Linked DNA regions of Luteolibacter flavescens. Each later gene encodes a partner of the first gene's protein in a complex. Links are inferred from orthologs where the notes say so. Each region holds a gene or a part of one and is shown on either strand. Other genes may lie near its edges. The genes, in order: prfA and prmC.

The links.
Region 2: the proteins of prfA (region 1) and prmC are in contact, whole or in part, in a crystal structure (PDB 2B3T), measured with the Escherichia coli proteins. The link is inferred for Luteolibacter flavescens from one-to-one orthologs.

The regions. Positions count from the first base shown.
Region 1 is NZ_JAPDDS010000012.1:101,736-116,671, forward strand. What follows is about bases 10,739-13,634. They hold prfA (peptide chain release factor 1), read right to left. Parts: upstream 12,777-13,634; coding sequence 11,700-12,776; downstream 10,739-11,699. Other genes in these bases: OKA04_RS18930 (YbjQ family protein), read left to right, coding at 10,739-10,950; OKA04_RS18935 (hypothetical protein), read right to left, coding at 11,007-11,624; rpsP (30S ribosomal protein S16), read right to left, coding at 12,866-13,117; OKA04_RS18950 (hypothetical protein), read right to left, coding at 13,215-13,634. Outside these bases: OKA04_RS18890 (thrombospondin type 3 repeat-containing protein), read left to right, coding at 1-2,694; OKA04_RS18895 (WD40 repeat domain-containing protein), read right to left, coding at 2,819-4,969; hemL (glutamate-1-semialdehyde 2,1-aminomutase), read right to left, coding at 4,973-6,274; OKA04_RS18905 (dienelactone hydrolase family protein), read right to left, coding at 6,332-7,228; OKA04_RS18910 (hypothetical protein), read left to right, coding at 7,374-8,093; OKA04_RS18915 (type II secretion system protein), read left to right, coding at 8,241-8,888; OKA04_RS18920 (DUF1579 domain-containing protein), read right to left, coding at 8,967-9,521; OKA04_RS18925 (thioredoxin domain-containing protein), read right to left, coding at 9,653-10,312; more of OKA04_RS18930, read left to right, coding at 10,489-10,738; more of OKA04_RS18950, read right to left, coding at 13,635-13,715; OKA04_RS18955 (FtsW/RodA/SpoVE family cell cycle protein), read left to right, coding at 13,812-14,936. UniProt on the Escherichia coli protein: Peptide chain release factor 1 directs the termination of translation in response to the peptide chain termination codons UAG and UAA.
Region 2 is NZ_JAPDDS010000008.1:207,770-222,767, reverse strand. What follows is about bases 3,820-6,777. They hold prmC (peptide chain release factor N(5)-glutamine methyltransferase), read right to left. Parts: upstream 5,753-6,777; coding sequence 4,886-5,752; downstream 3,820-4,885. Other genes in these bases: OKA04_RS15595 (M20 family metallopeptidase), read right to left, coding at 6,143-6,777; murA (UDP-N-acetylglucosamine 1-carboxyvinyltransferase), read right to left, coding at 3,820-4,854. Also shown: OKA04_RS15610 (zinc metalloprotease), read left to right, coding at 639-3,509; more of murA, read right to left, coding at 3,586-3,819; more of OKA04_RS15595, read right to left, coding at 6,778-7,270; OKA04_RS15590 (hypothetical protein), read right to left, coding at 7,370-8,872; OKA04_RS15585 (hypothetical protein), read right to left, coding at 9,085-10,587; OKA04_RS15580 (YiiX/YebB-like N1pC/P60 family cysteine hydrolase), read right to left, coding at 10,659-11,297; OKA04_RS15575 (valine--tRNA ligase), read left to right, coding at 12,145-14,859; OKA04_RS15570 (DUF4332 domain-containing protein), read left to right, coding at 14,923-14,998. UniProt on the Escherichia coli protein: Methylates the class 1 translation termination release factors RF1/PrfA and RF2/PrfB on the glutamine residue of the universally conserved GGQ motif, i.e. on 'Gln-235' in RF1 and on 'Gln-252' in RF2.

The DNA.
Region 1 (14,936 bases):
ACCTCATCCGGCGAGACCATCGTGATGGGCTATCGTCAGGGCAATGCCACCGCGCACCTGCTGCGGGTGACCACGCCGGTCACCACCGCATCCACCTTCACGAATGCGACGATCACCCTGCCTTATCTCGTTTCGTCGGTCCTGCCCGTATTGCAGGGCGGCACGGGAAACATCACCGACGGCATCCTCGCCATCGCGGCGGACGGGTCGAAGGCCGAGTGGTTCCGCGTGAATGCGGCGGCGAATGCGCTGGTCACCACCGGCGTCACCTTTCCCGCGCCTGCGGGCGGCTTTGTTACCGGGCTGTTGCCGCTGCCAGGCATCGGTGTGGTGCGCCTGAGCGGAGCCACGGCAGGCGGTCCTTCGACGGCCTTCGAGACATCGCAGTGGAATGGCTCGGCGTGGACCGTAACGGACACCGGCGATTTGCCAGCGCTTCCTTCGGGCGCGGCGAATTTCGCGACGCTGCTTTTCTATTCGGCGAATCCACAGGCGGATGAGTCCGCGCGGTTGCTGGGCATCCAGAATGCCCCGCATTGGACGAGGCGCTCCGGTGCATTCTCAGCCGTGCCCGCGTCGGTGATGAAGGAGAGCTTCGTCTCCAGCACCGGCGGTCTCGGCAGTGCGGTGAGCGAGACGGTGTATGCTCCCTCCGGCACGAATTACGTGGTGACGAATCAGGTGGAAGCGGGGCTCAGCATTTCTGCGGTGGGGAATTCCATCGCGGCGCTCTATACGCCTTCGCTCGTCGTGGAACCAGCCACCGGCAGCTATGAGCAGGCATTTCAGGTGACCGCACTGTATGATGCGGAGCGCTATGATCTGCTGTGGCGGCGCATGCCTTCCGGATCGTGGATGAGCTGGAATGGTCCGCTCGGCGTGGGCTATGACATCGGCCTGCAATTCCGTCTGCGTGACGTGGCGACCGGTGCGAGCGGCGCGATCGTCACTCGCGACTACGACCTGCCCGCGGCGGCGCTCGCCAGCCAGGACTCGGATGGCGATGGCGTGCCGGACTACGTGGAGATCGGTCTCGCGCTCGATCCCTTCGCGGGTGCCGACAGCGATGGCGACGGTGTGTCGGATCTGGCGGAACTTCTCGCCAATACGGACCCGGGTTCCGCGGCGAGCTTTCCTGCCAATCCCGCCGACATCGGCGCGGCCAGTGGCATCGATCTCGTGGCGGTCCCGCGCAATGCCGCGGGCACGGAAATGGCCACGGGCGAGCAGATGAATGTCCGCCGTCAGGATGGCAGCCTCGTCGCGCAGGGACTGATGCAGGCCATCGCCCCGGCGCTCCCGGATGGTGGTGTTCGCGGGGCACGGCTGCGCGCGGACTCGAACCTGCCGACCGACGAGCTGATCGTGTTGGATTCCCCGCTCTACTTCGACCTGACGAATTCCACACGGAACGGTCGTGAGATCCTGCGGGTGATGCAGCCCGTGCTGCCGCCGAAATTCTCGCCTGTCTTCACGCCCTCCGGCACCGACCTCTCGGCAGATACGGCAGGATGGGTGGCGGCTGCCCAGGCTGCGGCCACGACCTACCGGCGCATCCCCGCGAGGACCACGCTGGACCCGGAGGACAGTGCCGTCGCTGTGCTCGTGGAGTCGCTGGTGCATGCCGGACTCGCCACGGCGCGACCGGCCGAACTGCCTGCCCCGCAGGTCTCGGAGTTCTCTTTCTTCCCCGGTCGCGCGTCGGACAGCACGCGGATCTATCTGGGTGCAGCGGATAGGGCATTGCTGGATGCCGCGGGATTCTCCATGCCCGCGGCGCTGACCGTTGCCACGGGAGCGAAGGCCGCGATGACCCCGCTGGCGGATGCGATTTATCAACGCCACGTCACCGGTGTAGCAGCGTCTCCGGGCATGATGCCGCCCTTCGATGCGCTGCGGATCATCCTCCGCGGGGGCGATGCACCCAACGGCTATGCTGGGGCTGCGACTCCTGCCGTGATCACCTCTGCCCGCACGGCTTTCAATACCGCGCTGGCCGCCACATCTTCGATCTATCGTCCGGTGCAGACCTGGACCGTGGAGATTCCAGTGACCTCACAGGGACGCGCGATCTATCCGCGTGTCAGCGACGGCGTGCAAGTGATGCTGCTGGACGCGAGCGGGGATCGCTTCGCGCTGGAGCAGGGGATGGGATTGCGCCCCGGCTCCCGTTTCGCGGTGACGGGCTATACCGATTCGCCGCCTTTCAATGGCCGACCGACCCTCGTGGTCACCCGGGTCGCCGTCGCCTTGCTGCCCGCCTCGAGCGATCGCGATGATGATGGCAATCTTTTGGACGATGAATGGGAGCGCTTCTTCTTTGGCTCGACCGGTCAAGACGCCTTCAGCGAGCCACAACCTGGCTACAGCCTGCTCCAGTATTTCCTCGACGGGCTCGATCCGCGCGGCGGTGACATCCCGGCAGGAGAAGCGGTCTCGCTGCTGCCGGTGTCGGTGGATTTCGCGCCATCGGCAGGTGGGAGCTTCGAGCTCCAGTTCGCCTTCCCCGCGAGCTACGCGGATCGCTTCGACTTCATCGTGGAAGCCAGCACCACGCTCGGTGCCGGGAGCTTCGCGAAGGTGAACAGCGCCACGATCAGCTCGCTAGGTGGCGATCTCTACCGCGCCACCGTCCCCGCTTCCGCCGCCACCGCCCCGGCCACCTTCTACCGCGTGCGCATCGCGCTGAAGTGACGGGGTGGGGGCGGTTCCACATGGGGGCAAACAGCCCCGTGTTGGATTTATGGTTGGCGCGAGGGAATCGCTCGTCGCCCATGCCGACGGTAGATTTTGAAATCGGAGTCGGTCCGTCAGCTATTCAGGGTGCCTTCAAATAGGGTGCAAGAACTTCGAAGATCTCCGGCGAAGGCTCGACCGGCGATAAAGTAGTCTCGCCGGCCTTTCGCCGCTTCACCAGACCGGCTGCCGCTGCGTTGAAATCGCAGCGCCCATCGCTGAGCAGAACGACGGCCGCCCCGTCTTCGTGAACTCGGAGCCTTGCGACGAGCTTTCCGGACTCCGTGTCCCAGAGTCCTGCGTAGCTCTCATAGTCGTCCAATATACCCAATCCGGAATCTATCCAGACGCCGCGACCATTTGGCGTGAAGCCCTTCCATCTGGCCGTGGACTTTCCGAAATCCGCGACCGTTCTCGGGAGTTCGATGCAAGGTTTTTCGGGATCCAAGGGGATCAATACCGGATTCTTAAAGTCATTGCAGAGGGCTAGCAGCGACTTTCCGGAAGGCACGAGATAGATACTATTAATATCTCTCGGTAGTCCGTCCCTCAGCTTGGTGCTCTTGCCGGAGCGAGCATCGACGCGATGAAGCGATGCCGGGTGGGAAATCATCAGGAAGGTGTCGGCGTCTTCCGCAACTGCCCAGAGGGCGTCTTCCGATAGGCGCTCCGAGTCGTGCAAGACCCGGCACTTTCCTTCTGGCGTGATCTCGGAGATCCGGTAACGCGATTTCTCATAGCCGGCGTCGAAGTGCATGATGAGTGGCTTCACCGGATGAAACGTAGGGAGTTCCTCTTCGTCGGTGAAGGAATCAAGAATCTCACCGTCTGAACGAATTACTTCCATTTGCATGTTCCCGGACCTTGCACCCGGAGCGTTTCGCACGATGAAGTCGCCGCACTTCCAAAAGACTTCGAAACTCTCGTCCACTGCCCTCGCAGGACGTTGGCCAGCCCTGAGAAAAAAACCGTCGTTCTTCGTGCTCGCCATCATCCCGCCATCCGGAAACGCGATCACCTCCGTGACCTCAGCTTGCAGTTCGCCCTGCACTTTTCCTTGCAAGCCGTGCTCCATGGTAATCCCGTGGATGGCACCGGACTTGGAGCCATACAGCGCCGTCTTCCCGTCCGGATGAATGCTTGAAAGCGCGCGACTCAGGGGAACATCCGGGAATTCGCGAAGTTTCCATGAGTCCGCATTCTCCGGGTTCCCCTCGTAGCAAAACCAACCTTTATCGGTAGCCGCGGCAATGAGACGCCCGGATCGATCCGTATCAAGTTTGGTGATGGTAACGCCGCGGGGAAAGGAGATCGAGAGCGCTTTAGTCTCGGAAGGCTTCGACGGATCGATAGCCTCCACTGTCTTCCGGCCGCTGCCCTTGTCCGTTTTGATCGACAGTAATTTCCCCGAGTCTCCGAACCATGACGTCGAGATGCGTTCCACTGATGACGGGTGAACCTCGAAGGTCTGGCGTCCGTCTGTGGAAAAGGTCCGCAGCCAAGGCTGATCACGGCTTTCAAATATCGTGAGGAATCGCGTCCCGCTTCGATCCGATTTGCCGGAGGCAAAGCCATTGACAACAGTGTGCCGCGCTAGTTCCGGATTCCTTGTAATACTCTCAGGACCCATGATGGGCTTCCTGGGATAATTCAGATCAATGCGTTGGGTGACCTCGTTGCTCTCCGGATCGAAAAGGATCAACCCTGTCTTCCTGCACACGATCGTCAGCTTGCCGGAGTCGGTCAGGGAAATCGTGCCGATTTCCGCCTCACCCAGTTGAACTTTGGACAGCTCTTTTCCATCCTCAAGTGATCGCTGCCAAAGCGTGTCCCCCTCGCCGAGGAAGATCTTGCGCCGGGTAGAATCGACGGCTACGGCGGAAAGCCGCGAAGATTCACTGGAGGACCAGATGACACGTCGGTTCAGCCAGTCCCAAACCACGACTCCACTAGCGCACCAGTAGCTCACGTAGCGATTGTCGGAACTGAATGCCAGATCCATCAAAATGTGGCTGGGTTGACCTTCCAAGGTTTCGAGCAAGGCCCCTGATGCCGTGTCCCACACTGCCAGTTCACCTAAGAACTGCTGCGTGGCCGCGAAGCGCCCGTCGTCCGACAGGGCCACAGCATTGGTCAGGCCCAGCCGGGTTTCTTGGATGACGATGTCGTTCGCCGCGAGCTCTTGCACCGGCGAGAACATGATGATTGAGGCAACGATCCAGAACTTGTGCATGGCTTAGATAGTAGAGAGCACCTCGTCGAAGACCGTGAGCGTGTCGTCCAGATCTGCCTCGGTGTGGGCGAGGCTGAGGAAGCCGGTTTCGTAGGGGCTGGGGGCGAGGTAGATGCCCTTGTCGAGGCAGCCCCAGAAGAACTTCTTAAACAGCTCCAGGTCCTGCTTTATCACGTCGTCCACGTTCACGATCTCGCGGTCGGTGAAGTAGAGACAGAACATCGAGCCGGTTCGATTGAACCGGTAGGGCAGTCCCTTACCATCGAGCAGGGAGCGCAGGCCGCTCTCGAAGTGCGCGCCGAGTTGTTCCAGGCGAGTGAAGCCATTCGGTGCACCTTCGCCGCCCGTTCCCGCGAGCTGCTTGAGCTGCGCGAGGCCGGCGGCCATGGCGAGCGGATTCCCGGAAAGCGTGCCTGCCTGATAGACCGGGCCGATGGGCGCGAGCATGTCCATGACATCGGCACGGCCGCCGAAGGCACCCACGGGCAAGCCGCCGCCGATCACCTTGCCGAAGCAGCTCAGGTCCGGCGTGAGATTCTCGATGCCCTGCACGCCCGCCTTGCCGAGGCGGAAGCCGGTCATCACCTCGTCGAAGATGAGCAGCGCGCCATGCTTCTTCGTGATTGAGGAGAGAAGGTCGAGGTATCCGGGCCGCGGGAAAACGAGGCCGGCATTCGCGGGATACGACTCCACGATGATGGCGGCGATTTGCTCACCCTGCTCCGCGAAAAGCTTCTCCAAAGCCTCCACGTCATTGTAGGGCAGCACGATGGTCTTTTCGGCGAAGGACTTCGGCACGCCCGCCGAGTCAGGCTCGCCGTGGGTCAGCGCACCGGAACCGGCTGCCACGAGCAGCGAATCGCTGTGGCCGTGGTAACAGCCGTCGAATTTCACGATGTAGTCCCGCTTCGTGAAGCCGCGTGCGAGGCGGATGGCGGACATTGTGGCCTCGGTGCCGGAGGAGCACATGCGGACCTTCTCCACGGAGGGCACCCAGTCGGTGATGGTGCGGGCCATCTCCACCTCGTAGGGATTCGGGATGCCGAAGGAGATGCCGTCCTTGGCGACCTCGTGAATCGTGTTCGTGATCACGGCCGGGGCGTGGCCGAGGATATTCGGGCCCCAGGAGCCGATGTAGTCGATGTAGGTCTTGCCATCCACGTCCTCGATCCGGCTGCCCTTGGCGCGGCGGACGAAGAAGGGCTCGCCGCCGACATTGCGGAAGGCGCGGACGGGGGAATTCACACCGCCCGGGATCTTCTCCTTGGCGGCGGCGAAAAGTTTCTGGGAAAGCGGACCGGTCACGGGGGGAGGGTGAACGGGGAAGCCGGGTTCGCCAAGGATTCGATGGCGCTCCCAGGTTCAGCCGCCGGTGAGCTGCTTTTTGAAAAACTCCACCGTCCGTTCCCACGCCAGCTTCGCGGCGGCCTCGTCGTAGCGCGGTGTGGTGTCGTTGTGGAAGCCGTGGTTCACGCCGGGGTAGATGTGGGCCTCGTATTTCACGCCCGCCTTCTTCAGCGCCTCTTCCCAGGCGGGCCATCCAGCATTTACTCGCTCGTCGTGCTCGGCGAATTGCAGGAGCAGGGCACCCTTGATCTTCGTGGCGTCCTCGGCGGGAGGCTGGCCGCCGTAGAAGGGCACCGCGGCTTTCACCAGATCCGGCAGCTTCACTGCCAGCGTGTTTGCCATGCCGCCGCCGAAGCAGAAGCCGACCACCCCGATCTTCCCGTCGCAGGCGGGGTGCGCGGCCATCCACTTGGTAGCGGCGATGAAATCCTGCTCCATCTGGCCCTTGTCGCGCTGGGCCTGGAGGTTCCGGCCCTCGTCGTCATTCCCGGGATAGCCGCCCAGCGGGGTGAGGGCATCCGGGGCGAAGGCGGCGAATCCGGCCACCGCGAGCCGCCGGGTGACGTCCTCGATGTAGGGATTCAGCCCGCGATTTTCATGCACCACGAGGATGAAGGGCAGCTTTCCCTCCACCTTCGCCGGGCGGGCGTAGTAGCCGCGCATTTTCCCGCCGCCCTGGGGCGAGTCATAGGTCTCGTAGGAAACGGTGATCCGTTCGTCGTCCTTCTCGACCTGGGCGGCGAGCGCATACTGCGGGCTCAGGGCGGCTAGCAGACCAGCAGCGGTCAGCCCGCCGACCGCGAATTGCGAGGCTCGCTCCAGGAATCCCCGCCGACCGACCTGCCCGTGCACGTATTCGTCGTAGAGATTCAGCAGCTCCTGCGGGAAGTCCTTCGCGGTTTTTCGGTCCATTCCGATGGAAGGGACCACGTTCGCGGGAAGTTGCGAGCGATCTCTGTCCGTGGCGGGTGAAATATTTCGTGAATACCCGCATGGCATTCTGCGTCGGAGAAAACGCGGAATTTCCTTTCCGCCTCAGACACGCTATCTTGATCCCATGAAAGCCGCCCTGGTTTCCACGCTTCTGTTGTCGCTGCTCCTTCCCGTCTCGGCCCAAGTGAAACGAGTGGAGCGGAAATCCCTCATCGACCGCGATCCGGACGTGGTCCACCTCACCTCGCTGGCCAAGGACCCGGTGGAGCTGAAGGTGATCAAGGAGGCCACCGTCTTTTCCGACAAAAACGGCAAGAGCAAGCTGGGCATCCTCCGCTCGGATCAGACCGTGATCCTCGAGGCCATGACCGAAAAGGCCTACAAGGTGCGCGGTCAGGGGGAAAAGAACGGAATTTCCGGTTGGGTGGGCCCGCACGCCTTCTCCTCGAAGGACCCGAATTTCGTCGAGAATCTCAAGAAGCTCCACGCTCGCCAGGTGGAGGTGCAGGCACTCATCGAGGAAAAGGAGCTCGCCATCGGCATGACACCGGAAGAGGTCACACAATCCCGTGGCAAGCCCACGAAGACCTCCGTGAAGCGCACCGAAAAGGGCCAGACCGGGAAGTGGGAATACATTGATTTCGAGCAAGTCCAGCACTTCACCTACTCGCGCGACCCCTACACCGGGCAGACCTACCGCCAGCTCTCCCATGTGACGCAGGAGGAGAAGGAAAAGACCGTCGTGGAATTCGAAAACGGCGTGGTGAGTTCCCTCGAAGAGAGCGAGCAGCGCCGCCGGGCACCGGTGAAGATCGTCGTGCCGCCGCTCGTCTTTGCGTGGTGAGCGGGACCGTGAGGGTGGATTTCTGCGGATATTCGCGGGAATGCCGGATTTCGGGTTGAATCCGGGGCCGGACGTGTTGCCTTTCAGGGGCGGCAAGTCGCGCCTCGCGCCCCTGTCGGCTAGATTTCTCCCGAAGATCCCATTCACATGAAAAAACCAACATTCGGAAAAAGGGCAGCAGGCTTCACCCTGGTGGAGCTGATGGTCTGCGTCGTGATCGTCATTTCGCTGGCCGCTCTGGTCTTCGGCCTGACCAGAAACGCCATGGCAAAGGGCAACCTGTCCGCCTCCATGACCCGCGTCCGCGACCTCGGCGTGCGTGTCCAAGCCTACGCGCAGGACAATGCCGGCATCCTGCCGGTCTGGAAGGACCAGTCGCAGGACCTCTACTGGTGGGGCGCGCTGATCAAGGACCCGCGCAACCCCACCGAGCTGGACATCTTCCGCAGCGATGCGCACAAGCAATTCGACAACAATCCGTCGAATCCGAACCTCTCCTACGGCTGGAATGCCCGCGTGATGGGTCGCTCCGAGTCCTCCGAGGGTGACGACGGTCCGAAGCGCCTGGCGAACTTCAAGGACGCTGCCCGCGCCTTGGTGCTGGCCGACGGGCCGGCCCGCAATCCGAACGCCCTGCTCGACGAGAGCAGCCTGCCTGACCCGGAGCGCTACGATGGCAAGGCCGCCGGCCTGATGTTGGATGGCTCCGCCATCCAGCTCACCATCGAGAATGACTTCAAGGGCCAGTCCGTCTGGTTCATGACGGAGGAAGAGCGCGAGGCGCAGGGCAAGTAATCGCCCCACCGATCCCATCCAATCAATCTGCCGGAGCCGGTCTCGTACCGACTCCGGCTTTTTGTTGCCCGCAGGTGATCACTTCTTCCGCTTGGAGGACGCGCTCATGATCTCGGTCCACTCGCCATCCTCGCCCTGGATGTGGCTGGTGAAGGTTTTGGTGTCCTTGTCCTTCACCACGATGACTTCCTTGAAGTTGCAGATCTTACCGCCCTGCATCGGGCACGGGCCACGGCTTTCCAGAGTCAGGGTATTGGTCGCCTCGTCCAGCGTGCCGGTGTATTGCCACATGGTGCTGGTCATGGAATCGACCCAGGTGCCGACGAATTTTTCCTTCGCCGGGTCGTAGCCGATGGTGAGGACGCTGGAGAAGATTGAGCCCATCATCTCGCCCTGGCCCTCCGAGACGATCCAGAAGCCGCCCAGCAGGCGGGCCTTCTCGGTGCTCTTTCCTTCCATGGGCGGCTTGCCGGGCTCGATCACGCATTTCATGGAGGACTCCCACTCGCCTGCGAGTTGGGCCAGCCATTCGTGCTGCTTCACCGGCTTCGGCATTTCCGGCGGTGCCTCCTGGGCACGGACGGAGATGGGCAGGAGAAGGAGTGCGGATGCAATCAAGGTCGTGAGTTTCATGGTAGATATCGATTGGTTCACCAGGACAACGAATGGACTCCCGCCAAAAGGACAGGGCAAGCGACGAAAAGGCCCGGCAACCGCAGCGGGCCGTCCGGGCTGGATGATATGAAGTGACGCGAGAGGGAGGATCAGCGGGCGTCCTCGATCTCCTCGCGGCTTTCCTTGGAGAGCTTGTCGAGCGCGTATTCCACGGTCTTCCCGTTCTCCAGCTTGAAGGTCGCCTTCGTGTCGGTGGAGGAGACCAGCTCGGCCTTGATCTTCTTGCCCTCGGCATTCGTCCACTCGCGCATGCCGCTGGATTTGTCCGCGTCTTTGGTTTCGGCTGCCTTGGCCGGGACACTGGCGGCGGCCTTTTCGACCTCGGCGTCGAGGTTCTTGAAGGCCTTCCGGCTGTCCTCGCCGATCTGCTTGTAGCACATGCCGCCGAGGATCTTGTTGTCGGCTTCCGAGGAGAAGACGGTCACGATCGGGATGACGTTGCCCTTGGTCTTGTAGGTCTCGTAGGTGGCCTGCTTGATGTTTCCGGGCAGCTTGTCCTTCCGGGCCTCGTCCTCGATCACGAGGATGTAGTCCGAGCGCATCTGCTTGAAGATCGCCTCATTCCCGGACTGGCACATCGGGCAGGTGGACTCGGTGTCGGTGACGACCACGGCAATCGGCTTGCCGGTTTCCTTCGATTTCGCCCGGGCCGCCTCATAGTCGGCACCGGTGAATGAACCGCGAGGGGCTTCCGCCGCGAAGGCGGCACCGGCGAGAAGCGTGAAGAGGAGGAATGCTTTTGTCTTCATGTCGTGCAGAATGATATGTTTGAAAACAACGGCGTGTTACGTGAATCGATGATGATTTCTTCGTGAAATCTCGAAAAATCCGGCGATTTCTTTCAGGGGCGTGAAAACCTGCCGGTCGAGTCTGGCCAATGCGAAATGTTGTTGAATGCCGAGCCCTCACATGTTCACAGCATGACATGAGTTGGCGATGCAAGGAGTGCGGGGCGCTGAATGACGATCTCCACCCGAAGTGCTGGAAATGCGGGAGCGGCGGGATTTACCAAGCCGGGCAAGCGGCTGCCGCGAAGAACGGCAAGATCATCCACTGCTCGACGACCGTGGGGATTCCCGGCCGTGAGGTCGCATCGTCCCTAGGCGTGGTCTTCGGGGAAATGGTCCTCGGGACAAGCGTCTTCCGGGACCTGCTGGCCGGTCTTCAGGATCTCGTCGGAGCCAGATCCGGCACCTATGAGAACAAGCTGAAGGAGGGCAGGGACATCGCATTCCGGGAACTCATGCGCGAGGCGGAATCCCTCGGCGCAGACGCCGTGATCGGCATCGACGTGGACTACGAGACCGTCGCCCAGACGATGCTCATGATCTGCGTCTCCGGAACCGCCGTCACCTTGAAGCCTGAGCCGACGGCTGAGAAAATGTGATCGGTATTCTCGATCCGGCAGGCCTTAGATAGCTGCCGGGTCTTGAAATCGCTGCCTTACAAGTTCCCCACGTTCTCGATCACGAATTTCGACCAGCTTTCGAGATTCGGGAGCAGCGGGCCTTGGAGTTCGGCGAGTTCGCTGAAGCAAAGATTCGATAGCGCGTCCTCGCGAGCGGCGACGCGGGTGCTGTCGAGGTCGATCACGTGGACGATGCCGAGGTGGACGCGGCCCACGTCGTTGCTGTCGTCATTGATGAGCGCGGCGATGCGGTTGGTGTGGGCGGTCTCGAAGATGAGTTCTTCATTCAGCTCGCGCTCGACGGCGGCGAAGTAGGCGTCGCGACCGGTGCGGCCGCCGCCGGTGTCCACCGGGTTGATGTGGCCGCCCACGCCCACGGAGAGCTTCGAGTGCAGGCGATCCTCGCCGCCGGACTTTCCGCGGGTGTAGTTCAGGATCGAGGTGCCGCAGCGGATCAGGCAATACGGGATGAGCTGCTTGTGCGTCGGGTCCTCCTCGGCCTCGGCACGATCCATGAAAAGGTGATTCTCCGGGTCGAGCAGCTTTTCCAGCGCCTCCTCCAGCCCGTGCGTGCGGATGCCATGGAAGGTGCCGATGGCATCAAAGAGAGGGCGGGGGACCACGAGGACTTGCTCACCGGCGTATTTCGACATGCCGGGGAGGGTGAAGTTCCCGGCGGGAAGTGCCAAGTTCCAACGCTTGGTAGCGTCGAAGGGATTTCGCCTCCGTCAGCGGATCCCGGCCTCGGTCATCCGCTCGGCCATTTCCGCCTTTTGCAGCTCGGCAGTGAATTCGCTGAGGTCGCCGGCCATGATGCCGGTCAGGTTGTGCGAGGTGTGGCTGATCCGGTGGTCGGTCACCCGGCTCTGCGGGAAATTGTAGGTGCGGATCTTTTCCGAGCGGTCGCCGGAGCCGATCTGGGCGCGGCGGTGGGCGCTGTGTTTCTCCTGCTCCTCGCGCAGCTTCATTTCGTAGAGCCGCGTCCGCATGATCTGGAGCGCGCGCTCCTTGTTCTGCCCCTGCGAACGACCGTCCTCGCAGCGGACGTAGAGGCCGGTGGGCAGGTGGAAGACCTGCACGGCGGACTCGGTCCGGTTCACGTGCTGGCCACCGGCACCACCCGCGCGGCAGACCTCGATGCGGAGGTCGTCCGGCTTCAGCTCCACGTCCACTTCCTCCGCCTCAGGCATCACGGCCACGGTCACGGTGGAGGTGTGGATGCGGCCCTGCGTTTCCGTGGCGGGCACGCGCTGCACGCGATGGACGCCGGACTCGTACTTCAGGATGCGGAAAACCTCATCGCCGGTCACGCGGAGGAAGACTTCCTTGAAGCCTCCGACTTCGGACGGACTGCTGGAGAGGTGCTCGGTCTTCCACCCGCGGGTCTCCGAGTAGCGCTGGTAGAGGCGCAGCAGTTCGGCGGCGAAAAGCGATGCCTCGTCACCTCCGGCTCCGGCGCGGATTTCCACGATCGCGTCGCGGTCCTCATTCGGATCGGCGGGAAGCAAGGCATACTGGATGTCCTCGGAAAGCTGCGCGATTTCCGCCTGCAGGCCAGGGATTTCCTCACGGGCCATCTCGGCCATCTCCGCGTCGTCGCCGCGGGAAAGCTCGTCGTTTTCCTCAAGCTGGCGCTTCGCCGTCCCCAGCCGCTCCCACAGATCCAGCGTCTGCTTGATCTTGCGGTGCTCTCGGACGATCTCGCCGGCTTTCTTCGGGTCGCTGAAGAAAGCTCCGTCCGCCATCATGTCGTCGATCTCGCCGAGACGGCGGCGGCGCTGGTGGATGAGGGCGGAGTAGTCCATGGCTGGAGAGCAGGGTGGGGAGAATCAGGGCACGAAAAAGCCGCAACTCCGTGGAGCTGCGGCTTTGAAAAAGCAATGACGGGAAAGGACTAAGCCTTCGCCGCGGTGCGGGCCTTGCGCACGATGCTGTTCACGGTCTCGGAGACCTGGGCACCGACGCCGATCCACTTGTCGGCCTTCTCGAGGTCGAGCGTGTAGTTCACACCTTCCTTGAGCGGGTCGTAGGTGCCGACTTGCTCGATGTAACGGCCATCGCGGCGCTTGCGGCTGTCGACAGCAACGATCTTGTAGTAGGGACGGTCCTTGGTTCCCTGGCGGTTGAGGCGGAGTGCGACGGCCATGTGCGTGAAATTCGTTCTGAAAGGTCACCTGCCGGGTGGCAGGGGCGGGGAAGCTGCATGACTCACAGCGGCTTGCCAAGTAGAATCTCGGGTAAATTCATCGAGCCGTCTCTTTTGCGGAAACCGAGGAGAGCACCCACTTCTTCTCGATCTTCTTCCACTCCATGTCCAGCCGGAGCATGCCATCGACCGGGCGCTCGCCATTCTGGAGCTCGATGATGGTGTCCACGCTCACCTTGGCTTTGGCAACGTCCCCATTGAGGGTCAGCTCCTCGATCACCGGTGCCTCAAAGGAAATCCGGCGGCTGCCGCGGGCGGCGGCGGTGTAGCTGGCCACCAGGCTGTCCCGGGACTGTGGGCCTTCCACGTATTTATTCGTCTCGTCCGTGCCGTGGATGGTCACATTTGGCGCGAGATAGCCCTCGATGGAGCTGCCGCGGGTGGTGCGGGCGATTTCGCTGGTGGTCTCCTCGACGGCTGCCGATTCGATGAACGAGGTGATGCGTCGGGCGAGCACACGCTCGGGCTGATACCACCACCAGCCGAAGCCACCGGCGAGAACGAGGAAGAGAACCAAGGGCAGGAGGAGTCGGCGCATGGGGCGCAGCATCACGGCGAAATGCGGGATTCGCAAGTCTGCGCGGGACTCCTCTTGTCACCCGTGGCCTGACCGGTATGGTCGCAGGCCCACGCGATGACGCCGCTGCTCCGCAAACTGCTCGGCTTGAACTGGCCGCTCATCCTCACGATGTACGGGCTGCTCGTATTCGGCGTTTTCACGATCGAAAGCGCCGCCCGCCACTTGCCCCAAGGCGGGGAGCACTACGCCAATCTCCAGCGGAACTGGATCGTGATCGGCTCCGTAGCCTACTTCGCTGCCGCCCTGATCGATTACAAATGGATCAAGTGGCTGGCCATTCCCCTGTATGGTGGGGCGCTCGGCCTCTGCGCTGCCTTGTTTGGCAAGGACCGCAGCGAGGTGCACCAGGTGGATGCCGGTCTCCTGAAATTCCAGCCCGCGCCACTGGCCCTGATGGCGGGCATTATCCTGCTGGCCTGGCTGCTGCAGGACCTGCCGCGGCTGGGAAAACGCATCCCGAAGGTCGGCTGGATACTCGAGGAGCCGATCGTGAAGGTGGGCCTCATCGGCCTGCTGACCGGCATTCCCTTCCTGCTGGTGGTCGGCATGGGCGACATGGGCTCGGCGCTCGTGTGGATACCCTTCGCCGCGGTGTGCCTGCTGGTGGCCGGGATACCCTTCCGCTACCTGAGCTGCATGGCGCTGCTGGCGGCGGCTGTCATTCCCATCGCGTATTTCGTGGTGCTGCCGAGCGTCTCGGAGACGGGGACGAAGCGCATCCAGCTCTTCCTCGATATTGCCCAGAACAAGCCCGTGGACATCACCGGCGATGCCTGGGCACCGCACAATATCGCCGTGGCCATCGGGAAATCCGGCTGGTCAGGCGTGGGGTGGAATGCCACCGCTACCGAGGGTTCGCTTCACGACAAGAAATTCGTGCCGTGGGAAACGGCGCACAATGACTACATCTTCCCGGTGATCGCGGAGGAGCAGGGCTTCCGCGGGAGCCTGTTGCTCCTTACCGCCTACGCGTTGCTACTGGTCCTGTGCCTCTTCGTGGGGGCATATGCGAGGGACCCCATGGGACGGATCATCGTCGGCGGTGTGGTGGCCGTCTTCTTCGCCCACATCTTCGAGGGGATCGGCATGTGCGTGCAGCTCATGCCGATCACCGGTATTCCGCTGCCGCTGGTGAGCTACTCCGGCACCTTCGCCGTGATCTGCATGACCATGCTGGGT
Region 2 (14,998 bases), on another replicon or contig:
GGCCTCGGCCTGGAGGTCACAGGGTGGAGGCAACGCGTCGAGGTATCCTGCGTCGAGATCGGTTGCGGCGTTTGTTTGTCTAACCGGCCTGCATCGTATCGCGGCCCTTCAGGCCGCCGACCTGTGTCGATCAGCCAACCCCGGCCGATGGCTGGGGCTGAGGGATGGCCGGACCCTTGGTTCTCAAAGCCGGAGCTGCTGGCGGCGGACCTTACCCTTGGCTTCAGTGGTGACCACCCGTGGCTCCGCGTGGTGTTACCACCACGACTACCGAGAAAGAATCGGCTCCTAAACCCAGGATCGTCGGCTCTGGACCGGACCATTCAAAGAACCGCGTTGCCCGGGAATTTTTAAATCCAGAGGGAAAATCGGACCGCGGATTTGCAAGCCCTGCAACACCAGCACCCTGCAAAAATTGCTGCAATTTGATTAAGTTTCTTTAACTATTGGTGGAATCCCTTATTACCCCATTACCACCTGATACGACAGGTGGGGGCGGCGTGCCCGTCGCAAACAAAAATTGAACAGAATCAAGGCTCAGGTGGTCTCACGGGACCGCGATTTCGGAATTTCAAGAAATATCCGAATTTAAATGAACCTTGATTTTTAAAAATACCCTCCCCACTTACTTCACCCGGATGCTCGCCGCATTTCCAGGGATGTCCTTTGGTCTCGCCCTCCTGGCCCTCGTATTCGCGACGGGGCTTCCGCTCTTCTGCGCCTTCGTGGCAGTGGCGAATGTGCGGCGCTACCGGGTGAAGGCGCATCCCTGCGATGCCTATCAGGTGCCGCCGGACGTGCGGCGGAGGATGGCCCCGTGGGTGAATCGGCTGGGCCACTTCGGCTTCCGCCAGGCGCAGGTGTCGCGGCTCGAGAGCGCGGGCTATGCCGAGGCGCACCGCTGGATCCTGCTCAATGACGAGGAGAAGACCTACGCGACGCTGGAGCGCACGGTGCCGGTGAGCGGTGCGGGGGCGAGCGTGTCGCTGACATTTTTCACGGCGCAGCGGGATGGCACGCTGGTGGTGACGGCAGACCGCCGGATCACGCACCACCCGCCGGCATGGTGGCAAGATATCCAGCGGTTCTTCGGCACCGTGGCGTCGCAGTGGAAGCTCCACTACGCCCGGGTGCGCGGCCTCACGGAGCGCGTGCTGCCGCCGGTGGAGAAATTCGCCGGAATGCTGGAGGCGGACGAGGAGGCGCGCCACGAAGCCCAGGTGAAGGGAGGCGAATTCGTCCCCACGAAAAATGACCCGGACATCCTGCGGCTGCGCTACACGCGCCTGCCGTCCCGGGTGCTGCCGCTGCTGGCGGACTTTTTCTCCGGCCGCAGTTTCCGCTCGGCGACCCGTCGCGACGTGGCCGCCCCGGCGAAGGCGCGGGTGGACGAGGGGGAGCGTGTGGGCGGACCCATCGGCCTGTCGCTGAATCAAGCGGTGGAGCAGGATCTTGCGCGCTACCGGGCACTCATCGCCGTGCGCTCCAGCCCGCTCGATCACCTGCGCCGCATCGTCGTGGTGCTTGGCACCGTGGCGGCCTTCATCGCCATTTTTGGTCGGGACCAGCCCCTGCAGACGGCGCTGACGGTGCTGGTGCTGATGGCGCTGCACGAGGCCGGCCACTGGCTGCCGATGCGGTTCTTCCGCTACAAGGGCGTGCCGCCGGTCTTCATCCCCTTCACCGGGGCCACGGAGCGCGCGAGAAAGCTGCACGCGCCGGCTTGGCAGCAGCTCATGGTCCATCTGGGCGGCCCGCTGCCCGGCCTGGTCGCCGGCCTCTCGATGCTGGGCCACGGTTACTTCGAGCCGACGACGCCGCTGTGGCTGCTGGATGCGGCGGGCATGGCGGTGGCGCTGAATGCCCTGCACCTGCTGCCGGTGCTGCCGATGGACGGGGGCAAGGTAGTGGACCTGCTCGTCTTCCGCGACATGCCGATGCTACGGCCCTTTTTCACCGTCACCTCGTCGCTCACCACCTTCGCCGCAGCGGTGCTGCTGAAGTCCCGCGTGCTGCGTTACGTCGCCGCCGCCATGTTCGGCGGGGTGCTGTGGGACGTGAAGACGATCCAGGTGGTGCGCGGCGCGCGCAAGCTGCCATGGGCGGGCGAGATCAATGACGAGCCGGAGGCACTGCGCCGGATCTTCCGCGGCATGCGGGAGGAGGGCCAGGGTGCCTTCATCGGCAGCGAGGGCTGGCACAAGAAGATCGAGGCGCTGCTCATCGAGGTGATGCGCAAGCGGCCCATCTTCTTCACCCGGCTGGCCGGGGGCACCCTGCTGGCCGTGGCCTGCGCCGCGCCCGCGCTGCTGCTGGTGGGCGTGCTGCTCGGCCCGGTGCTCAGCGATACCGGCCGCGTGGTGCGGAATGCGGAGCATGTGCTGGAATTCCGCCGCACCTTCCCCCGCGAGACCCGCCAGCTCGGCACCGAGGACAAGGCCGCACTGGTAGCGCTGGCCACAGAGACGGAAGCCGGCAGGCCGCCGGTGAATGCCGACCCCATCCTGCGGAAGCAGGACACTCGCAATGCGGCCACCCACCTCCTCCCCGTGCTGGCGAAGCGGCTGGACCGCCTGGACTGGCAAAAGGCGAACATCGCCACCCGTACCAATCTCATCGACTCCCGTGCCCTGCCCGTCTGGGTGGAGGTGCAGTGCCAGCAGCTCGAGCGCAGCGCCGCCGCGGGGAACCGAGCCGACACGTTGGAGCGGGCGGAGGAAATGCTCATCATCCTCGGTGCGTCCGAGCCCGCCACCAGCCTGGAGCGGCGCGAGCAGCTCTCCGGCATCGAGCTCCGCGTGCTGTCCGTGATCGAACGCGAGGCCTCCGCCGGTCACCTGAAGGCGGCGGACATTGATCGCCTGGACACCCTGATTTCCGGTCGGAACGTCGCGCCAAACCCGGAGGTGGAGAGCCTGCTGCTGGTGGCCGCGTGGTCGGAGCGCAGCCAGCTCTCCGCCATCGCCGACGCCGCCGCGCAGGCCTCGCTGGACCCGCGCTTCTGGCGGGATCTCTATCCCCGGATCCGCGTCGTCCGCCGCCTGCTGGCGGAGAAGAATACCCCCGCTCTGCCCGCGTCCGTCGCGCTGGCCCGCCACTGGCGGAGCAGCCGCCGCGTGGGCGACCTGCCGCCGCAGATCGGCATGAGGGTCGCGGTGGAGCCGGGCGAGGCGAATCTCATCCTGAATTTCTGCGAAGATCACCGCCAGCTCTCGTGGCGGCGCATCGTCACCCTCAGCGCGCTGCGCCTGGAGGGCTTCCGCCAGAAGAAAGGCAGCTTCCCCGACCACTGGAAGCACAGCGTGCCCGGAGGCGCAGAGCTGCAACTCCGCATGAGCGGCGGCGCGGAACCCTACATCCGCCTGACCGACCGCACGGACCAGATCCAGAATTCCGTGCCCGGCTGGCTCATCCCGCCGACGCTGCCGCTGCCCACCATCAGCCCGCCGCTGGACTACGATTGCCCGCTCTATGGGACGCAGGCGTTGCCTGAGGTATCCTCACATTGATTGAGGTACCGCGCGCCCTGGGCGGAATGCCCGGGATCTCCCCGTCGCCGCCCGGCGCGCCGATGCGGGATGGATACTACTCGCGCACGCGCTCCAGATTTGCACCGAGCGCCTGGAGCTTTTCATCGATGTGCTCGTAGCCGCGGTCGATGTGATAGAGGCGGCGGATCTCGGTGCTGCCCTTTGCCGTCAGGGCGGCCAGGACGAGGGCGGCGGAGGCGCGCAGGTCGCTGGCCATCACCGGGGCGGCGCTGAGCTGGTCCACGCCCTTGATCACGGCCTTGCCGTCATTCACCTGGATGTCCGCGCCCATGCGCTTCAGCTCCGCGCAGTGCATGAAGCGCTGCGGGAAAATCGTGTCCACCACCATGCTCGTGCCCGGCGTGGTGGCAAAGAGCGCCGTCATCTGCGCCTGCATGTCCGTGGGGTAGCCGGGATACGGCTCCGTCACGATCTCCGCGGGCATCGGATTGTCCGCGCGGTGGATGGTGCAGGCATCGCCCACGTCATTGAAGTGCACCTGGTGGCCAGCCTTGCGCAGCGCCGCGGTCACGGCCGTGAGGTGCTCGTGGCGCAGGCGGCGCAGCGTGACGCCCTCCCCCGCGATGGCCGCGGCCACCATGAAGGTGCCGGCCTCGATGCGGTCCGGGATCACATTGTGCACCGTGCCCTTCAGCTTTTCCACGCCCTCGATCGTGATGACCGGCGTGCCGGCTCCAGTGATCTTCGCGCCCATGGAATTCAGGAAATCCGCCAGGTCCACCACCTCCGGCTCGCACGCCGCGGAGGTGATCGTGGTGATGCCCTCGGCCAGCGTCGCGGCCATCATCACATTGTCCGTGCCCAGCACGGTCGGGCCCATCGGGCCGCAGAGGTCGATCGTCGCGCCCTTCAGGCCGTCCGGAGCGGAGAGCACCACATTTCCCCCCTCGATCTCCGCCTTCGCGCCGAGGGCTTCCAAGCCGCGGACGTGCAGGTCCACCGGCCGGTCCCCGATGACGCAGCCGCCGGGCAGCGCCACCACGCAGCGGCGCTTCCGCGCCAGCAACGGGCCCATCACGCAGACGGACGCTCGCATGCGGCGCACGATCTCGTAGTCCGCGGTGTCCGAGATATCCGCCGCCGTCACCCGCACCGTACCGGAGAAGCGCTCCACATCCGCACCCAGCGCGCTGAGGATTTGCACCATGTAGTTCGTGTCCGAGACATCGGGCACGCGGCGGATCACGCAGTCCTCATCGGTCAGCAGCGTGGCGGCTAGGATCGGCAGCGAGGCGTTCTTCGACCCGGAGATCGTGATCGCGCCGTGAATCGGGGTGCCGCCGTGAACGATGAGCTTGTCCATTGAAGTGGTGAAAAGGGTGACCGGTGATCGATCAGTGATCCGTGGGGGAACCACCGCATCGCGCGATCGGGAAGCGGGGGATGCCGGAAAGGTCCTTGAGAGTCAAGACGCCGGTCAGGGAAGCCCGCTGCATCAAGCCCTCGACCTCGCGCGACTGGTCGATGCCGATTTCCAAGGCAAGCCAGCCGCCGGGAGCCAGCCGCGCCGCCGCCTCGGGGACGAAGCGCCGGATGAGATCCAGCCCGTCCGCCCCGCTGAAGAGCGCCAGCGCGGGATCGTGCGCCAGCTCCCTCGCCAGCGTCGGCCGGTCCACCTCCGGGACGTAGGGAAGATTTGCCACGATCAGGTCGTAGCCCGGCCCGCCGAGCTGGGGAGCGGTGAAGAGATCGCTTTCGACGAAGGTGACATTGGTCACTTCCAGCTCCGCCGCGTTTTCCCGGGCGAGCGCGAGAGCCTCCGGCGAGACGTCTGCGAGCGTGACATGCGAGCCGGGGGTGTCTGCCGCCAGCGTCAGGCCGAGCACGCCGCTGCCGCAGCCCATGTCGAGGATACGCGGATTGGGCGGGAGCTTTGCATTTTTCAGCAGCCACTCCGCCAGCTCCTCCGTCTCCGGGCGGGGGATCAGCGCGCGGGCGTCCGTTTTGAAGTCGCGGCGGTGAAAGGTGACGTAGCCGATGAGGTGCTGGATCGGCACGCCCTCGCCGCGCTTTTTCAGCAGGTCGCGCAGCGGGGCCAGATCGGTCTCCTCCAGTGGCTGGTCGAAGCGCAGGTAGAGATCCATGCGCGTGCACGCAAGCTGGTGGGCCACCAGCAGTTGCATGTTTCGCCGAGCGTCCTCGATGCCCTTTTTCGTCAGATAGGCGGTGCCCTTGTCGAGGGTCTCCAGAACGGTCGTCATGCGCGGGGGAAAGTCAGCGCGCCGGAAGCGGATGAGGCAAGGCAAAGTGGATTTTCGACGCAGGCAACGTGGCCGACGTAGTAGAATGGCTGCGCCATTCGGGCAGGGCGAGGCGTGAAGGGAAACCGCAACGTCGCCCCATCAGGCGGCCCGCACCCCGAACGTAGCAGAATGGCTTCGCCATTCGGGCTGGGCGAGGCGTGAAGGAAAATCGCCACGTCGCCCCATCAGGCGGCCCGCACCCCGAACGTAGCAGAATGGCTTCGCCATTCGGGCTGGGCGCGGCGTGACGGGAAATCGCCACGTCGCCCCATCAGGCGGCCCGCACCCCGCCGGAGCGACGCAGTCGCTCCGCTACGAAGCGCGAAGCGCGCCACGAAGAAAGTCCCCTCACCCCAAAGACCTCACCAACTCCGAGAAAAACACCGCGCCCTCTTCCAGCGCGGCAATCTCGATGAATTCATCGCACGTGTGCGCCTGGTCGATCGACCCGGGCCCCATGCACACCGATGCCAGCCCCGCATCGGATAAGTGCGCCGCATCCGAAAACCACGGTGCCCCCACCGGCCTCGACGCCGCGCGCACCTCCCGGATGCGCCCGATCCACGGGTGCGTCTCCGGCATTTCCATCGGCGGATTCTCCTTCGGCTTCACGATCTCCAGCGGCAATGCCAGCCGCGAGATCGTCTTCTCCAGCAGCGCCAGCGCCCCGCCCGCATCGCGCAGGGCCGGGGTGATGCGGATGTCGATCTCCGCCTCTGCCAGATCCGGCACGATATTCGGCCGCGAACCCGCGCGAAGCACGCCCACATTGATCGTCGAGCGGCCCAGCACGTCGTGCGTGTAGGTCGCCAGTTCCGCGGCCAGCTCGCGCTCCAGCACGTCCAGCGCGCGCGCCAGCTTCATCGCCGCATTGTCCCCGCGCTCCGGCTGCGAGGAATGCGCTGCCTTCCCCGTCGCCCGCAGCGTCGCCCATAGCGAGCCCTTCGTCGTATAGACGATGTCGAGCGAAGTCGGCTCGCCCACGATGGCGAAGGCGTAGTCATGCGCGTGGTGCCGCGCGAAATCCTTCGAGCCCCATTGGCCCGACTCCTCGCCCATGAAGGCCACGAAATCCACCGCCACCGGCAGATCCGCCAGCCTCGCCGCGTTTTCCTTCAGCCCCCATAGCATCGCCGCCATCGGGCCCTTCGTGTCCGAGGTGCCGCGGCCCCACACCCGGCCGTCACCGATCTCCCCGCCGAAGGGGTCGATGGTCATGCTGCCCACGCCCACCGTATCTAGGTGCGGGCCCAGCAGGATGCGCGGCCTGCCATCGCGCGGCGCGAAGCGGGCGATCAGATTCGGCCGGCCCGGCTTGATTTCCTCCAGCGCCACCTCCGCGCCCAGCGCGGCCAGCCAGCCGGACAGGAACTCCGCCAGCGCCGCCTCGCCCGTCTTGTCCGTGCCCGCCGGATTGTCCGGATTCACGGATGGGATGCGGACGAGCTGCTGGAGGAGATCGACGGGACCAGTCATGAGGGGATAGGAGGCCATCCAGCCGCCCACGTCCAACCCCGAACGCCCGGAAAGGCGAATGAGCGAATGAATAATCAGCGGGGGGAAGGGATCGCTCCTCTACCGGCTCCGTTGCTTCGAATTCTGGCGTGCCTTGAGTTGTGCCTCTTCCGCCGCTTCCACTTCCCGAAACTTCGCTTCTGCCTCGGCGCGGACCTCGGGCGGCAAGTCGAGCCGAGCCGCGAGATCCTGGAGGGCGACGAGGCTGGCATTCGGCCCGTCCAATGTCATGTTCGGCATCGAGAAATTCTGATCTCTATTGTTCCGAGTGGGAATTCCACGGACCGCCTGGAGAAACAGTGCGTCCCGGTCACCGGAAGGGGGCATTGCGGGAAGCGCTCCGAGTATGGGGATTTTCGAGGGCTCCATTTCCCTGCCCAAGATTCGGGTAGCAGTCAAAAAGACCAATCGATCTTCACCGTTCTTATTCAGGTGATCCAATGCGGAAATCATCTCGCGGCGCCGGTCCCTGGGCGGGTGATACATTTCAACGAGCAGATCCGCCTTGAGCAGCCTCGGGGCATCGTCAGGTCGCAGGGGAGACGAGTTTGCGTAAGGATCGTCCCAAGTTTCGGGATAAAGACTGTGGCTCGCCGGTTGCAGCACGGACTCCGGGGCCGAATGGGAATACCATTCCAGCGCCGCGATGGGGTCCTCCATGACCCAGCGCCCGGCAATCGAGCGGAAGGCCCAATGCGATGCTTCCATTCCACGGGCAGCCAGCGAGTCGGCCAGTTCACGGCCTTTCACCTCCCAGTCTTGCCCGGCAGGTGCCCCGTCCGCAAATCCATCCACCATCAGCCTGCATCGGTCCCCACCTTTGGTGGTCAGCGCCAGGCTCCATGCTTCACCCGGAAGCCGGGCGGCATACTCTCTGAAAATTTCGGGGACAATATCGTCATCAAAGGGGGTAAGTTGATCAACCCGGGAGTCGACCTCGTCTTTCAAAAAGGCTTCCCATGCCCCCTTCGGATCCTTCATGGCGTGGCCGACATAGGCTCTTTGGAAGTCGTCGGCGAGCTGCGCAAGGGCATCGTTTCCGAGCTGGCTGACGTCTTCCTTCAGCGAGCCATTGGCTTCAGCGATCTCCATCAGCCGTGTCCGGACAACCTCGGGCTCGCGGGATGCCCAGATCGTTATAATGGCCTGCCGGTAGTCATGGAGCTCCGAGACGAAGCGAGTGCCCTCTCCCATCCATTCGTAGAGCTGACGGAGTTCGTCGGTGCTCAGATCGGCGATTCGTTCGAGGGCGTATTTCTGCCAGTCATGCTTAAGCCGGTAGAAACCTACATCCTTCGTCCGGTTCCGGTCCCACTTGATGGCAGCTTTCTCCAGTTCCAGCGCCAGCTCCTTCATCCCGGCATCCAATGAGTCAAAGCGCTCGGGGTCGCGCTCGTCGTCAATCCTTTCCGTCTTCGAGGGCAGGATGCCCGGGCGCGTCCCCGCGGCATTGCCGGTCGCCGCGGCTTCCCCGTCGTCCCTGCCCGACAAGGCAAAGATCAACAGGGCTCCGGCGGCGATGGCTGCGGCGATGGAAGCTGTCCTCTTCAAGGCGTCCAGCATTGAAGCTCCATGGGACGCAAACCCCCAGCCGGAAATTCATCCCGTCGGCGAGCCCGGCGATCAGGTTTGGCCAGCCCGGCTTGTCCGGATTTACGGAAGGGATGCGGACGAGCTGCTGGAGGAGATCGACGGGACCAGTTGTGCCGTGATAGGTGGCGATCCAACGCCCACGTCCAACCCCGAACGCCCGGAAAGGCGAATGATCGAATGAATCAGCGGGGAGCGAAGGGATTATCCCCATCGCGGCGCATCTGCTTTAATTTCTGGAGCGCCTTGAGTTCCTGTTCTTCCACGTTTCGGAAAGTTGCTTCCGCCTCGGCGCGGATCTCTGCTGGCAGGTCGAGGCGCTCAGCGAGAGCACGCATGGCGACGAGGCTGGAATTCGGATCTTCAAGTTGCGGGTCGAGGATCCCCAAAGGAAACCCATTGCTCCGGTTCGGAATCCCGCGCACTGCTAGGAGAAACAGGGAGTTACGGTCCTCCGGCGAGGGGATTCCGGGAATCACTTCGAGCAACGGGACCTTCATGGGATAGAGCCCCGCTCCCAAAAGTTCGCCAAGGGCTTCGAGCGCCACCTGATCCTCCCCGTGTTTGTTGAGGTGAAGCAAGGCGGTCACGGTCTCGCGGCTCCGATCCTTGTAGGAGTGGAACATTTCGACGAGGAGATAGGTCTTCAGTAGCATCGCGGCTTCCTCGGAGTTGCGTGCTGGAGCGTCCTCGAAGGGATCGTCACTGCGACCACGCTTGAGACGGTCGCGGGCCGACTTCAAGGCATCCTCCGGGGCGCAACGGGCAAACCAATCCAAGGCCGCGACGGGATCTTCCGCGAGCCAGCGTTCGCCGATCGACTGGAACGGCCATTGCGATGCTTCGATTCCGCGGGCGGCAAGCGACTCCGCCAGCTCATAGCCTTTTTTCTCCCAGTCCTGCCCGGTGGGTGCCCCGTCCGCAAATCCCTCCACCATCTGCGTGGAATGGTCGGGATCTTGTGTCGCCAGCGCTAGGCTCCAGGCCTCGCCCGGGAGCTGGGCGGCATACTCCTTGAAAATTCCGGAGACGGTGATGACTCCGTTTACCAGCCTCTTCATCCGGGGATCGGCCTCGTCCTTGAGGAATGTCTCCCATGCCGACTTGGGATCCTTCATGGCGTGGCCGACATAGGCATGGTGGAGGTCGTCGGCAAATTCATCACGGAAGGCATTCTTCCAACCGCTCTCCCCCTCGCCCAGAAATCCTCGGTCTTCCGCGATATCCATCAATCTCGCCCGAACCACCTCCGGCTCGCGGGAGGCCCAGATCGTGATGAGCTCTTTCCGGTAGTCGTGAAGTTCCGAGTAAGAGCCCGAGTCCATCCACTCGCCGAGCTGCCGGATTTGTTCGATATCGAGAGCCGAGATCTTCGCCATCGAAAACTCCCGCCAGTCATTCGTGAGTTGGTGGAAACCTTCATCTTCCGGCCGGTTCCGCTGCCACTTGATGGCGGCTTTCTCCAGTTCCAGGGCCAGTTCCTTCATCCCGGCATCCAGCGTGTCAAAGCGCTCGGGGTCGCGCTCGTCGTCGATCCTTTCCGTCTTCGAGGGCAGGCTGCCCGGGCGCGTCCCCGTGGCATTGCCGGTCGCCGCGGCTTCCCCGTCGTCACTGCTCGACAAGGCAAAGATCGCAATGGCCCCGGCGGCGATGGCGATGGCTGCGGCGATGGAAGCTGTCTTCTTCAAGGCGTCGGGGATTGAAGCTCCATGGGACGCAAATCCCCAGCCGGAAATTCATCCCGTCGGCGAGGCGGGCCTCACTTCTTCTCCACGCGCGGGACTTCCACTAGGAGGTCCGACTCCGCGAGGTCGCTGGGGGCGACGACGGGCTCGTTCTTCGGCAGCTTGTCGGCGGAGCCGTAGCGCTGGGCGATGAGCGGCTTCACGTCCGGGTGGTCGAGCTTGTAGTCGTGGAAGCGGCGCGGCTCGCAGAGCTTCACGCCGGCTTCGTGGAAGACCTTCCAGACCAGCTCGGAGCAGTACAGCTTGTCATCGCCCCACTTGAAGCCGGTGTCGTAGTTCAGGCCGACCTGCTTCTTTCCCCAGGCCTTCGCCTTTTCCACCGCGGCGGCGTCCGGCGCGGACTTCAGGCGGCGGGCGTGGAAGGTGCCGGCCTTCGAGCGTTTTTCGAATTCCTCCACGGTGGTGATGCTCACCGGTTGCACGGCCTCCAGCACCAGCAGGCGGCCCTTGTCGCTGAGCACCACGCCGCAGTGCGTGTAGGGCGAATCCGTCGCGCCGCGGACCGCGTCCGCCTGTTGCCCGCCGGTGCCGTGGAAGAGGATATCGCCCTCGCGGAGGTCATACGGTACCGCCGCCACATCGGCGGAGGCGAGACCGGCGAGCGAGAGGGTCGCGGACAGCACGAGAGCGGAGGAGGAGCAACGCGTCATCATATCTTTCCGCCGAGAATAACCGCGATCCGCCGGGAGTCCATGGGGAAGCGTCTTCTTGGGGGCTTGGGGAGCGAAGGTCATCAGACCGGCCCTTCAGCTCTCCAGGGCCAAAGGCCCGGTCATCCCTCAGCCCGGGCCAACGGCCCGGGGATCACGTTGCGTGAGCATGGCGGACTGAAGGGCCGCGATACGTGACAGCGGGCCTCGCCCTGAAAGCCCCGACGTAAAGGCAGCGCGGGGCAATGTTCGGCTCGGCCGACTTGCGGCGTTTGTTTGACTGACCGACCTGCATCCTATCGCAGCCCTTCAGGCCGCCGATCCATCTTGATCCTCAAACCCCGGCCGATGGCCGGGGCTGAGGGATGGCCGGACCTTTGGTCCTGAAAACCGGAGTTTCTGATAGGAGACCTTACCCGTAGCTTCGCATGGTGTCACCACCACGACCACGGTGGGTGGGGCTCCGTGCGGTGCGTTTGGCGGGAGGGAGAGGGAGGACAACGAAACGAGCGAAATGGACGAAATTTGAAATGCCTCGTGGGCTTTCCGCCCTCACCCAAGCGCTCGAATCCGAAAACGCCCAATCGCCTGCTTTCTCAATTATCCAATTTCTTGGTTTTCATCGCCTTTCTTTAGCCTGTTTCGTTCGTTTCGTTGTCCTCCGCCTGACTTTCCAAAGGACCTGCCTCACCCGGGGGGCACCTGGTCTCCGTCCGCAGCCGGGGACCATCCGGGCCGGTCTGATGACCGGCGCTCCCAGGGGGGCGCCGCAACGAGCCCCACCCGTGATCGCGGTTCGCTTGCCGCCCTCCTTTACAAACCGGGAGCCCTCTGGCATGCCTCCGCGCCCATGTCCGACCTGCCGAAAGCCTATGAACCCCAAGAGGTGGAAGCCAAGTGGTACGCCGCCTGGCTCGAAGGGAAGTGCTTCGAAGCCGATCCGTCCTCCGAAAAAGAGGCCTACTCGATCGTCATCCCGCCTCCGAATGTCACCGGCATCCTGCATCTCGGCCACGTCCTGAACAATACCATCCAAGACATCCTTGCCCGCCGCGCCCGCCAGCTGGGGAAGGAAGTCCTCTGGCTCCCCGGCACCGACCACGCCGGCATCGCCACCCAGACAAAGGTGGAGCGCGAGCTGCGAGAAAAGGAAGGCAAGACCCGCCGCGACCTCGGCCGCGAGGAATTCCTCAAGCGCGTCTGGGACTTCAAGGACAAGCACGGCAACATCATCATCAGCCAGCTCAAGCGCCTCGGCTGCTCCTGCGACTGGAGCCGCGAGCGCTTCACCATGGACGAGTCCTACACGAAGTGGGTGAGCCACGTCTTCGTGGAGCTTTTCAAGGAAGGCCTCATCTACCGCGGCAAGCGCATCGTGAACTGGTGCCCGGTCTCCCTCACCGCGCTGTCCGATGAAGAGGTGATCATGAAGGAACAGAACTCGAAGCTCTTCTTCATGAAGTACGAGCTCACGGATGCTCCCGGCGAGTTCCTCGAAATTTCCACCACCCGCCCGGAGACGCTCATGGGCGACGTGGCCGTGGCCGTGAACCCGAAGGACCCGCGCTTCGCGAAGTACGTGGGCCGCACGGTGAACCGTCCCTTCCCGCACGCCGCGATCCCGGTGATCGCCGACGAGCACGTGGACATCGAGTTCGGCACCGGCGCGCTGAAGATCACCCCCGCGCACGACAAGGCGGACTTCGAGATCGGCATCCGCCACAATCTCGAGATCATCGACGTGCTCACGCCGGACGGTCATGTGAATTGCCCGGAGCTGCCGGAGCTTCACGGGCTTGAGCGTTTCGCGGCCCGCCGGAAGGCCGCCGCGATGCTCGAGGAGATGGGCCTGCTCATCAAGATCGAGGAATACAAAAACAACGTCGGCTACTCCGAGCGCGCCGACGTGCCCGTGGAGCCGCGCATTTCGATGCAGTGGTTCCTCAAGTATCCCTGCGTGAAGGAAGCCGCCGATGCGGTGGCAAACGGCGAGATCGCCTTCCGCCCCGAGCGCTGGGCGAAGACCTATGCCCACTGGATGGAAAACCTGCAGGACTGGTGCATCAGCCGCCAGCTCTGGTGGGGCCACCAGATCCCCGTGTGGTATCGGAAGGAGAAGCTCGACGAGCTGAAGAATGCCGAGTCGCTCGACATGTCGGACTTCACCAGCGGCGACATCCACGTGGGCACCGAGGCCCCTGCCGACGAGGCGGAGTGGGTGCGCGACGAGGACGTGATGGACACCTGGTTCAGCTCCTGGCTCTGGCCCTTCGCCACCATGGCAAACGTGGGCGAGGAGACGCCGACGCTGAAGAAATTCTACCCCACCACCGACCTGGTGACGGGGCCAGACATCATCTTCTTCTGGGTGGCGCGCATGATCATGGCGGGCTTCCGTTTCCAGGGCGAGCTGCCGTTCAAGAACGTCTTCTTCACCGCCCTGATCCGCGACATGAAGGGCCGCAAGCTATCCAAGTCGCTCGGCAATTCGCCGGACCCCATCGAGCTGATGGACAAGTATGGCTCGGATGGCGTGCGCTTCGGCCTCATGCGCATCGCGCCGCTCGGCGCCGACATGCGCTACGATGAGGAGCAGATCGAGGGCGGGCGGAACTTCGCGAACAAGCTCTACAATGCCTGCCGCTTCCGCGAGATGGCCGGGCAGATCGAGTTCCCGGAAAACGACGGGGAAGACGATGAAGATCACGATGTGGTCGGCATGGCGAATTGCTTCCACATCGACATCCTCGCGAAGCTCGACGTGCTCGCGGCCGATCTGGACAAGATCTACGCCGACTATCGCTTCGGCGAGCTGGCCCAGCGTCTCTACGAGTTCCTGTGGAGCGACTTCTGCGACCAATTCCTGGAAGCCGTGAAGGGCGACCTGCGCGACAGCGCCGCGCCGGAAGCGCGCGCCGTGACCGTCTCGGTGATGGATACGGTGCTGAGCCGCTACCTGCAGCTCCTGCATCCCTTCATGCCGCACATCACCGAGGAGCTTTCCCTGCGGATGGGCTACATGAACGAGGGCGAATTCCTGATGCTCGCGGAGCTTCCCGAGGAGCCCGTGCTGGCCGGCTTGTCCGCCGAGGACACCGCCGCCGAGCAGGCAAAGGCCGCCGCGATCTACGAGACCGCAGGCCGCATCCGGAACCTGAAGGCCGAGTACAACGTGGCCACCCGCCGCGATGTGAAGCTGGTCATCAAGAGCCCCGTCGCTTGGTTCGGCGAGGAGAAGTCCGTGCTGGCCATCCTCACCGGTGCCGGGGAGATCCTGCTCGACGATGCCTACGACGCGCTGAAGGGCACGCCCGTGGCGCTCACCGCCGTGGGCGAGATCTACCTGCCGCTGGAAGGCCTGATCGACGTGGAAGCGGAGAAGATCCGCCTGACCCGCGAGATCGGCAAGCTGGAGCAGGAGCTGGCCCGCAGCGAGGCGAAGCTTTCCAACGAGAGCTTCGTCGCCCGTGCCCCCGCCGAGGTGGTGGAGCAGGAGAAGGCGCGCCTGGAAGAATGGCGCGGGAAACTGGCTCAACTCCGCGAGATGTTGCAAGGTCTCGCATGAGTCCTTGCCAGCGGCACGCGGGACCCTAGAGTCGCGCCTTTCTTTCGGGACCCGGGGAGAAAAATGGGGAAGCTTGTTGATATCGAAGGCATCGGACCTGATGACGCGGAACTGCTGGAAGCCACCGGCTGGGCCGATG